2 linked regions of the Planctellipticum variicoloris genome follow. The protein of the gene in region 1 interacts with the protein of each later gene in a pairwise test. Links are inferred from orthologs where the notes say so. Each region holds a gene or a part of one and is shown in the gene's direction. Other genes may lie near its edges.

What was found. The genes of interacting proteins can lie anywhere in the genome.
Region 2: the proteins of def (region 1) and SH412_RS12965 interact in binary tests that used the Escherichia coli proteins (3 or more experiments, as listed by UniProt). The link is inferred for Planctellipticum variicoloris from one-to-one orthologs.

What each region holds. Positions count from the first base shown.
Region 1 is NZ_CP130886.1:6,322,875-6,326,274, forward strand. What follows is about bases 1-2,850. They hold def (peptide deformylase), read left to right. Parts: upstream 1-1,062; coding sequence 1,063-1,638; downstream 1,639-2,850. Other genes in these bases: SH412_RS24715 (serine aminopeptidase domain-containing protein), read left to right, coding at 1-90; SH412_RS24720 (hypothetical protein), read left to right, coding at 496-876; ahcY (adenosylhomocysteinase), read right to left, coding at 1,794-2,850. Also shown: more of ahcY, read right to left, coding at 2,851-3,110. UniProt on the Escherichia coli protein: Removes the formyl group from the N-terminal Met of newly synthesized proteins. Requires at least a dipeptide for an efficient rate of reaction. N-terminal L-methionine is a prerequisite for activity but the enzyme has broad specificity at other positions.
Region 2 is NZ_CP130886.1:3,357,862-3,361,128, reverse strand. What follows is about bases 276-3,267. They hold SH412_RS12965 (aspartate-semialdehyde dehydrogenase), read left to right. Parts: upstream 276-1,263; coding sequence 1,264-2,271; downstream 2,272-3,267. Other genes in these bases: lysA (diaminopimelate decarboxylase), read left to right, coding at 2,331-3,267; SH412_RS12970 (YkgJ family cysteine cluster protein), read left to right, coding at 470-1,138.

The sequences.
Region 1 (3,400 bases):
GGCTGTGCAAACCGGGTCTTTGTCGCCGAGCATGTCGCTCCGATTCTTCGGCGGTCGCACGGCGTCGAAAAACTTTTCGAAGGTCCGTAAGACGTGGGTGGCCGGGGCAGGAGCGTCTTCGCAATGCCTCGGAGCACTCGAAGACCGGGCCTTCTGTTCGGCCCAGCCGCGGCACCTGATTCACGATCCGCGGCGCCCATCGACCGTTTCCCGAACCCGTTTCACGATGCTTCGTTCGCGGCTCCGGCGTGGAACTCCGCGTGGAACGGACCGCCCCGACCCGGCGACTGGGGAACTTGAGGAAAAAGCGGTTTCACGGCGATTTTTTGCGGGTTTGATCTTCTCGACCGACTCTCGCGTTCGCTATACCTCCCGCCGCGTTGAGCGGGAATTCAGCGGCGATCAAACCGGTCTCTCCCCCGGTGCCAGGCCAGACGCAAGCTCCACATCCCCTCGAATTACTCCCGTCACTGTTCGGTCAATGAAGGGTCGATCATGTTGAAGCGTTCCGCTGTCCTGTTCGCCGGACTGTCTCTCGTCAGCTCGCTCGCGGGCTGCTGCTGCGGACTCGGTCAGAACCGCTGCAATCCCTGTGGCGGCGCTTACTACGCCCCCAGCACGGGAGGCTGCTCCCCCTGCCAGCCCAACTACGGCGGGCAACCGATCGGGGCCAGCTTTGGCGCTGACTACAGCGGCATGGCCGCGGTCGAGTCGATGAGCGCGCCGACCATCGCCGCCAGCCCGACTCCGATCTACGCATCGGCCGCGGCGCCGACGTATGCCGGACCGACCGTGACCTCAGGTTACGCATCGCCCGGCATGGCCTATCCGACCACCGCCTCGGTTCCGCTGCAGTCGCTGCCGACTCACTACTAAGCGAACCGGCCGCACGACTAATACGAAGATCATGTCGGGGCCCTGCGGCACGATCGGCCGCCGCAGCGACAGCCACGCGGGCGCCTGGCCCGCCACCACTGTCCACGCTCGCAGAATGGAACGTGATGACATAGAATTCCGGTTTCGCCAGCGGTTGCTGGCGACTCCCGGAGAATTCTGGTCGTCATGGAAATCGTTCAGTATCCGCATCCGGCCCTGCGCTGGAAGTCGAAGCCAGTTCAGGAGATCAACGCCGATCTGCGCAAGGTCGTGGCGGAGATGTTCGAGCTGATGTACGCCTCCAAGGGGATCGGCCTCGCCGCCAATCAGGTGGCGCTTCCCTGGCGGCTGTTTCTCATCAACCTCACGGGCGACCCCGCCGAGAAGGACGAGGAATTCGTCTTTCTCAACCCCGAAATCCTCCGACGCAAGGGGACGGTGGAAGGCGAAGAAGGTTGCCTGAGCTTTCCAGGGCTCTACGGCCCCGTCCGTCGCGCATCCGACATCGTCGTCGAAGCCTTCGATCTGAGCGGCGAGGCGTTCGAGTTCACGCTCGACGACCTCGGCGCCCGCGCCGTCCAGCATGAGGCCGATCACCTCGACGGCGTCCTGTTCATCGACCGCATGATCGACTCCGCCCGCCGCAGCGCCGATCCGATGATCGCAGACTTCGAATCCCGCTTCCGCAAACTCCAGGCGGAAGGCAAGACGCCGGGCGACGAGGAACTGAAGCGACAGCTCGCAGAGCTGGAACCGAAGTAATTTCCCGGTTTACGATTCCAAGCTCCGCCTGGTTCGCCCTGGGACATCCAAAGGCGCAGACCTCCCCTGAAACATAACCCGCCAGGCGTACAGAAAAGAGCCCCGCAGGATTGCACCCGCGGGGCTCTTCAGTTTCACACATGCCCTTCGCCGGCTTAGTACCGGTAGTGGTCCGGCTTGAACGGGCCGTTGACCGGCACGCCCAGGTACTCGGCCTGCTTCGGCGTCAGCTTCGTCAGCTTGACTCCCAGCTTGTCGAGGTGCAGCCGGGCGACTTCTTCGTCCAGCTCCTTCGGCAGCCGGTGCACGCCGACTTCGTACTTGTCCGGCTCCGTCCAGAGGGCGAGCTGGGCCAGCGTCTGGTTCGTGAAGCTGTTCGACATCACGAACGACGGGTGCCCCGTCGCACAGCCCAGATTCACCAGCCGGCCTTCGGCAAGAATGATGATCCCCTTGCCGTCCGGGAAGACGAACCGGTCGACCTGCGGCTTGATCTCGATCTTCTGGATATCCTTCCGGCCGGTCAGATAAGCGACTTCGATTTCCGAGTCGAAGTGGCCGATGTTGCAGACGATGGCATCGTTCTTCATCGCGTCGAGGTGCTCGCGACGGATGACCCCTTCGCAGCCGGTGGCGGTGACGAAGATGTCGGCGAATGGAGCGACTTCTTCCAGCGTCGTCACCTGGAAGCCTTCCATTGAGGCCTGCAGCGCGCAGATCGGGTCGATCTCGGTCACGACCACGCGGGCCCCCAGGCCCTTCATCGCGTCGGCGCTCCCCTTGCCTACGTCGCCGTAGCCGCAGATCACGACCACCTTGCCGGCGATCATGATGTCGGTCGCGCGCTTGATGCCGTCGGCGAGCGACTCGCGGCAACCGTAGAGGTTGTCGAACTTGCTCTTGGTGCAGCTATCGTTGACGTTGATGGCGGGAACAGCCAGACGGCCTTCCTTGTGCATGTGATACAGGCGATGCACGCCGGTCGTGGTTTCTTCCGACAGCCCCTTGATGCCGCCGAGCAGCTCGGGGAACTTGTCGTGCACCATGACGGTCAAATCGCCGCCGTCGTCGAGAATCAGGTTCAACGGCTGACCGTCCGGGAAGTAGAGAGTCTGCTCGATGCACCAGTCGAACTCTTCGTTGTTCATCCCCTTCCAGGCGTAGACCGGCACGCCCGTGGCGGCGATGGCGGCGGCCGCATGGTCCTGCGTCGAGAAGATATTGCAGCTCGACCACTGGACTTCGGCCCCGAGCGCCGTCAGCGTCTCGATCAGCACCGCCGTCTGAATCGTCATGTGCAGGCAGCCGGCGATCCGGGCGCCCTTCAACGGCTTTGAAGCGCCGTACTTGGCGCGGAGCGCCATCAGGCCAGGCATTTCATTCTCGGCGAGCTGGATCTCTTTGCGACCCCACTCGGCCAGAGACATGTCCTTGACTTTGTACGGGAGCTTCTTCTGAGTCGCCGTCGACATCCGCATATCCTCCAGAGAAATGATTTCGCAGCCGCCCACCGGCGGGGTCGCACCTGCCTCACACACCTGCGGCGACCGATCAAGATCCGTAGATCTATCAGCCCTAACAGATTACGGCGTCCGAGGACCTCCCGCAACCAGCAGCCGACGGAGGAGTCTATCCGGTGCGGCGAACCGCACGGGGAGGCCAATGGCGAGCGTGTGGCCGAGTGTTGCTGCCGTCGGGTCGCTGGCGACCGTGCTGAGAGACAATCCGAAGGTCGCCGCATCAGCCGACCGGCTGGCAGCTT
Region 2 (3,267 bases), 3.0 Mb from region 1 along the record:
TCAGGCGGCTGGGACCCGCTCTCCGGTCCGATCAGCCGCGTCACTCCGTTGTGAAGGATGCTGACGGCATTGAGGCAGTCAGCGAGGGGCGCCGCGCATTTTCAGCCCCATCGAGATCTGGCATCAGAAGGGCCGTCGTTGTCACCGTCCTCAACAGGCATTGGAGCGTCGTGTCGTTGGGAATCTGTTCACTCTGTCCGGGCGGGAAGGTGGAATTCCAGCGGAAGGCACCGCAATCGATACCGGCGTCCTCGTGAAACTTGAGGAATTCTTTGGAGGGACGCACAACCCCGGAGACCCGAGGGAGCGGGCTGGGGCTGCGATTTGCACCAGTGCTGGACGCAAAATCGCCGCCGCGCGGCGTGATCGTGGGGCAGGTTTGATTGCCGTCTTTTCCGGTACGAGGGCGGCCTGAAGTTCGCGATCTGGCGATGTGTGCAGTGCCGGCTGACGAATGAGGCCCGCCAGAATGCTGTCCGGATCGTTGCTGCCAGTTCTGGAGACCGCCGCTCCCGCGACACCCTGCGCGGGCTGTTCCGCGAGCTGTTGTCGCGAGTATGCCGTCCCGCTGACGGCCAACGATGTGGCGCGGATTGTGGCCGATCAGTCGCTCGACTTCTGGGATTTCGTCTGTCGCTGGGAAGACCGGGACGGGCTGATTTCCCGCGGGATCGTGCCGCACTTTCGCTTCGAGGACGATCCCGAAAACCGATTCGTGATCGGGCTGAGACCCGTGGAAAGTCGGCAGCTTCCCGGGACGCGGATGTGCCGATTCCTGGACGAGGCGAGCGATTCTCAGGGCTGCGGCAATTCCGCCCGATGTTCCGTTTATGAGTCACGTCCGGTCGTCTGCCGGGTCTTTCCGTTTCGATGGGATTCGAACGGTCGGGTGGCCGTTCAGCCGGGCGTGGAGCGGGGAGCGGAGGAAGTGGCCGGTCGACCGGCTCTCTGCCCGAGTCGCTGGAACCTGACCGACGAGCAAAGTGAGCAGGCTGCAGCGGATCTGGAACAGTGCCGCGAAGAAATGGCAGTCCTCAGGCTTCTGGCGGAGCGCTGGAATCGGCACCCCGGACCCTGGGAGCTGTTCCCGGAATTCCTGCGAATTGTCAGTGCCCGGCTTAACCTGGTCGAGGCCTGAGTCACGTTGAAGCCCTGTTGCGCTTCGTTTGCAGCTCCGAACCACCCCCGCGTATAGTGTGTCGGACTGAGCGGGCGATTCTGCGCCCGAGGTCCGTCTATTCAGCGACAGCGAAGGGGTTTTCCGTGTTTGGAACGATGGCGGTGGTCGGGGCGACGGGAGCTGTGGGCCGCATCATGCTGCGGCTTCTCGAAGAGCGGCCGGAACTGGCGCGCAATTACCGGTTTCTGGCGTCCGCCCGCAGCGCCGGCTCCAAACTCACGTTCAAGGGGCGCGAATACACCATTGAGCTGCTGGAGCCGAAGGCTTTCGCCGGAGTCGACCTGGTCGTCGCCAGTACGCCGGACGAAGTTGCGGCGGAATTCCTGCCGGCCGCGGTCGCCGCAGGGTGCAAGGTGATCGACGAATCCGGGTACTTCCGGATGAAGCCCGACGTGGCGCTGGTGATTCCGGAGATCAACCCGCAGGACGCGCTGAATGCGAAGGGAATCATCGCCAGCCCGAACTGTTCGACAACGCAGATGGCGATGGCACTGAAGCCGCTGCACGACGCGGCCCGGGTCCGACGAGTAGTCGTCAGTACGTATCAGGCGGTCAGCGGCGCCGGACTGCAGGGAACGGAGGATCTGCTGGAGGGGACGCGGTCCCAGCTCAACGGCGACGCCTACGAGTACAAGGCTTTTACCTCCCCGATCGCATTCAACGCGATCCCGCAGATCGGCGGCTTCAAGGAGGGGGGCTACACCAGCGAAGAGCTCAAGATGGTCTATGAGACCCGGAAGATTCTGGGAGACGAGTCCATCCAAGTCTGTCCGACGTGCATCCGGATTCCCGTGGCCAACTGCCACAGCGAAACGATTCTGGTCGAGACGGAACGTCCGGTGAGTGTGGAAGAGGCCCGCCAGCTCTTCTCGAATTTCCCCGGCATCCGGGTCGTCGACGATCAGGTTGCCGGCGGATATCCGATGCCGAGCAACTGCACGGGGAGTGATCTGGTCTTCATCGGCCGGATTCGCAAAGACCTGTCGCACCCCAACGGGCTGGCTTTCTGGTGCGTCAGCGACAATCTCCGCAAAGGCGCCGCCACAAACGCCGTGCAGATTGCCGAACTGCTGGCGAAGCACGCCGGCTGAGCCCCCTCCCTCCCCTGCTCTCTCCCGAGATCGAGCCTTTCTGCGAGAATTGATCCGCCATGCAGCCCTTTGTTTACCGCAACGACGAACTGTACTGCGAAGATGTCCCGGTGTCGCGCCTGGCGGCCGAGTACGGGACGCCGTTGTGGATCTACTCGAAGGCGTTCCTGCGGCATCAACTCGGCCAGATTCAGCAGGCGTTCGCCGCGGCCGAGCCGGTGATCTGCTACTCCGTCAAAGCGAACTCGAATCTCGGCATCCTGCAGGTCATGCACGAGGCCGGGAGCAGCTTCGACGTTGTTTCCGGGGGCGAGCTGTATCGCGTCAAGGCGGCCGGTGCGGATCCGACCAAGGTGGTCTTTGCGGGCGTCGGCAAGACGGACGAGGAGATTCGCTTCGCCCTCGAAAACCGGATTTTGATGTTCGATGTCGAGAGCGAAGCCGAACTGGACGCGATCTCCCGCATCGCCGCCGAGCTGGGCGTCGTGGGGCCGATCGCGCTCCGCCTGAATCCGGATATCGACGCGAAGACGCACGCCAAGACGACGACCGGGAAAAAGGGAAACAAGTTCGGGATGGACATCGAACGGTTTCAGGAGCTGGCGGACAAAGTGCTTCGCGATCCGCATCTGGAGCTGCTCGGCATTCACATGCACCTGGGATCGCCGATTCTCACCACGGAGCCATATGAACTGGCCGGCCGCAAGGCGGTCGAAGTCGTTCAGTCGCTGCGCGCGAAGGGGCACAACATCCGCTGGCTGAATCTTGGCGGAGGCTTCGGGATCAGCTATCGCCAGAACGAAGGGCCGGCGGCGTCGGTCTATGCGGAAGTCATCGTGCCGGCGGCACGGGAGGCGGGCTGCCGGCTGGTTCTCGAACCGGGGCGGTTTGTCGTCGGCAATTCGGCCGTGCTGGTGAGTCGGGTCGTCTTTACGAAGCGAGAAGGGGGCAAACTGTTCGTGATTCAGGACGGGGCCATGAACGATCTGATTCGTC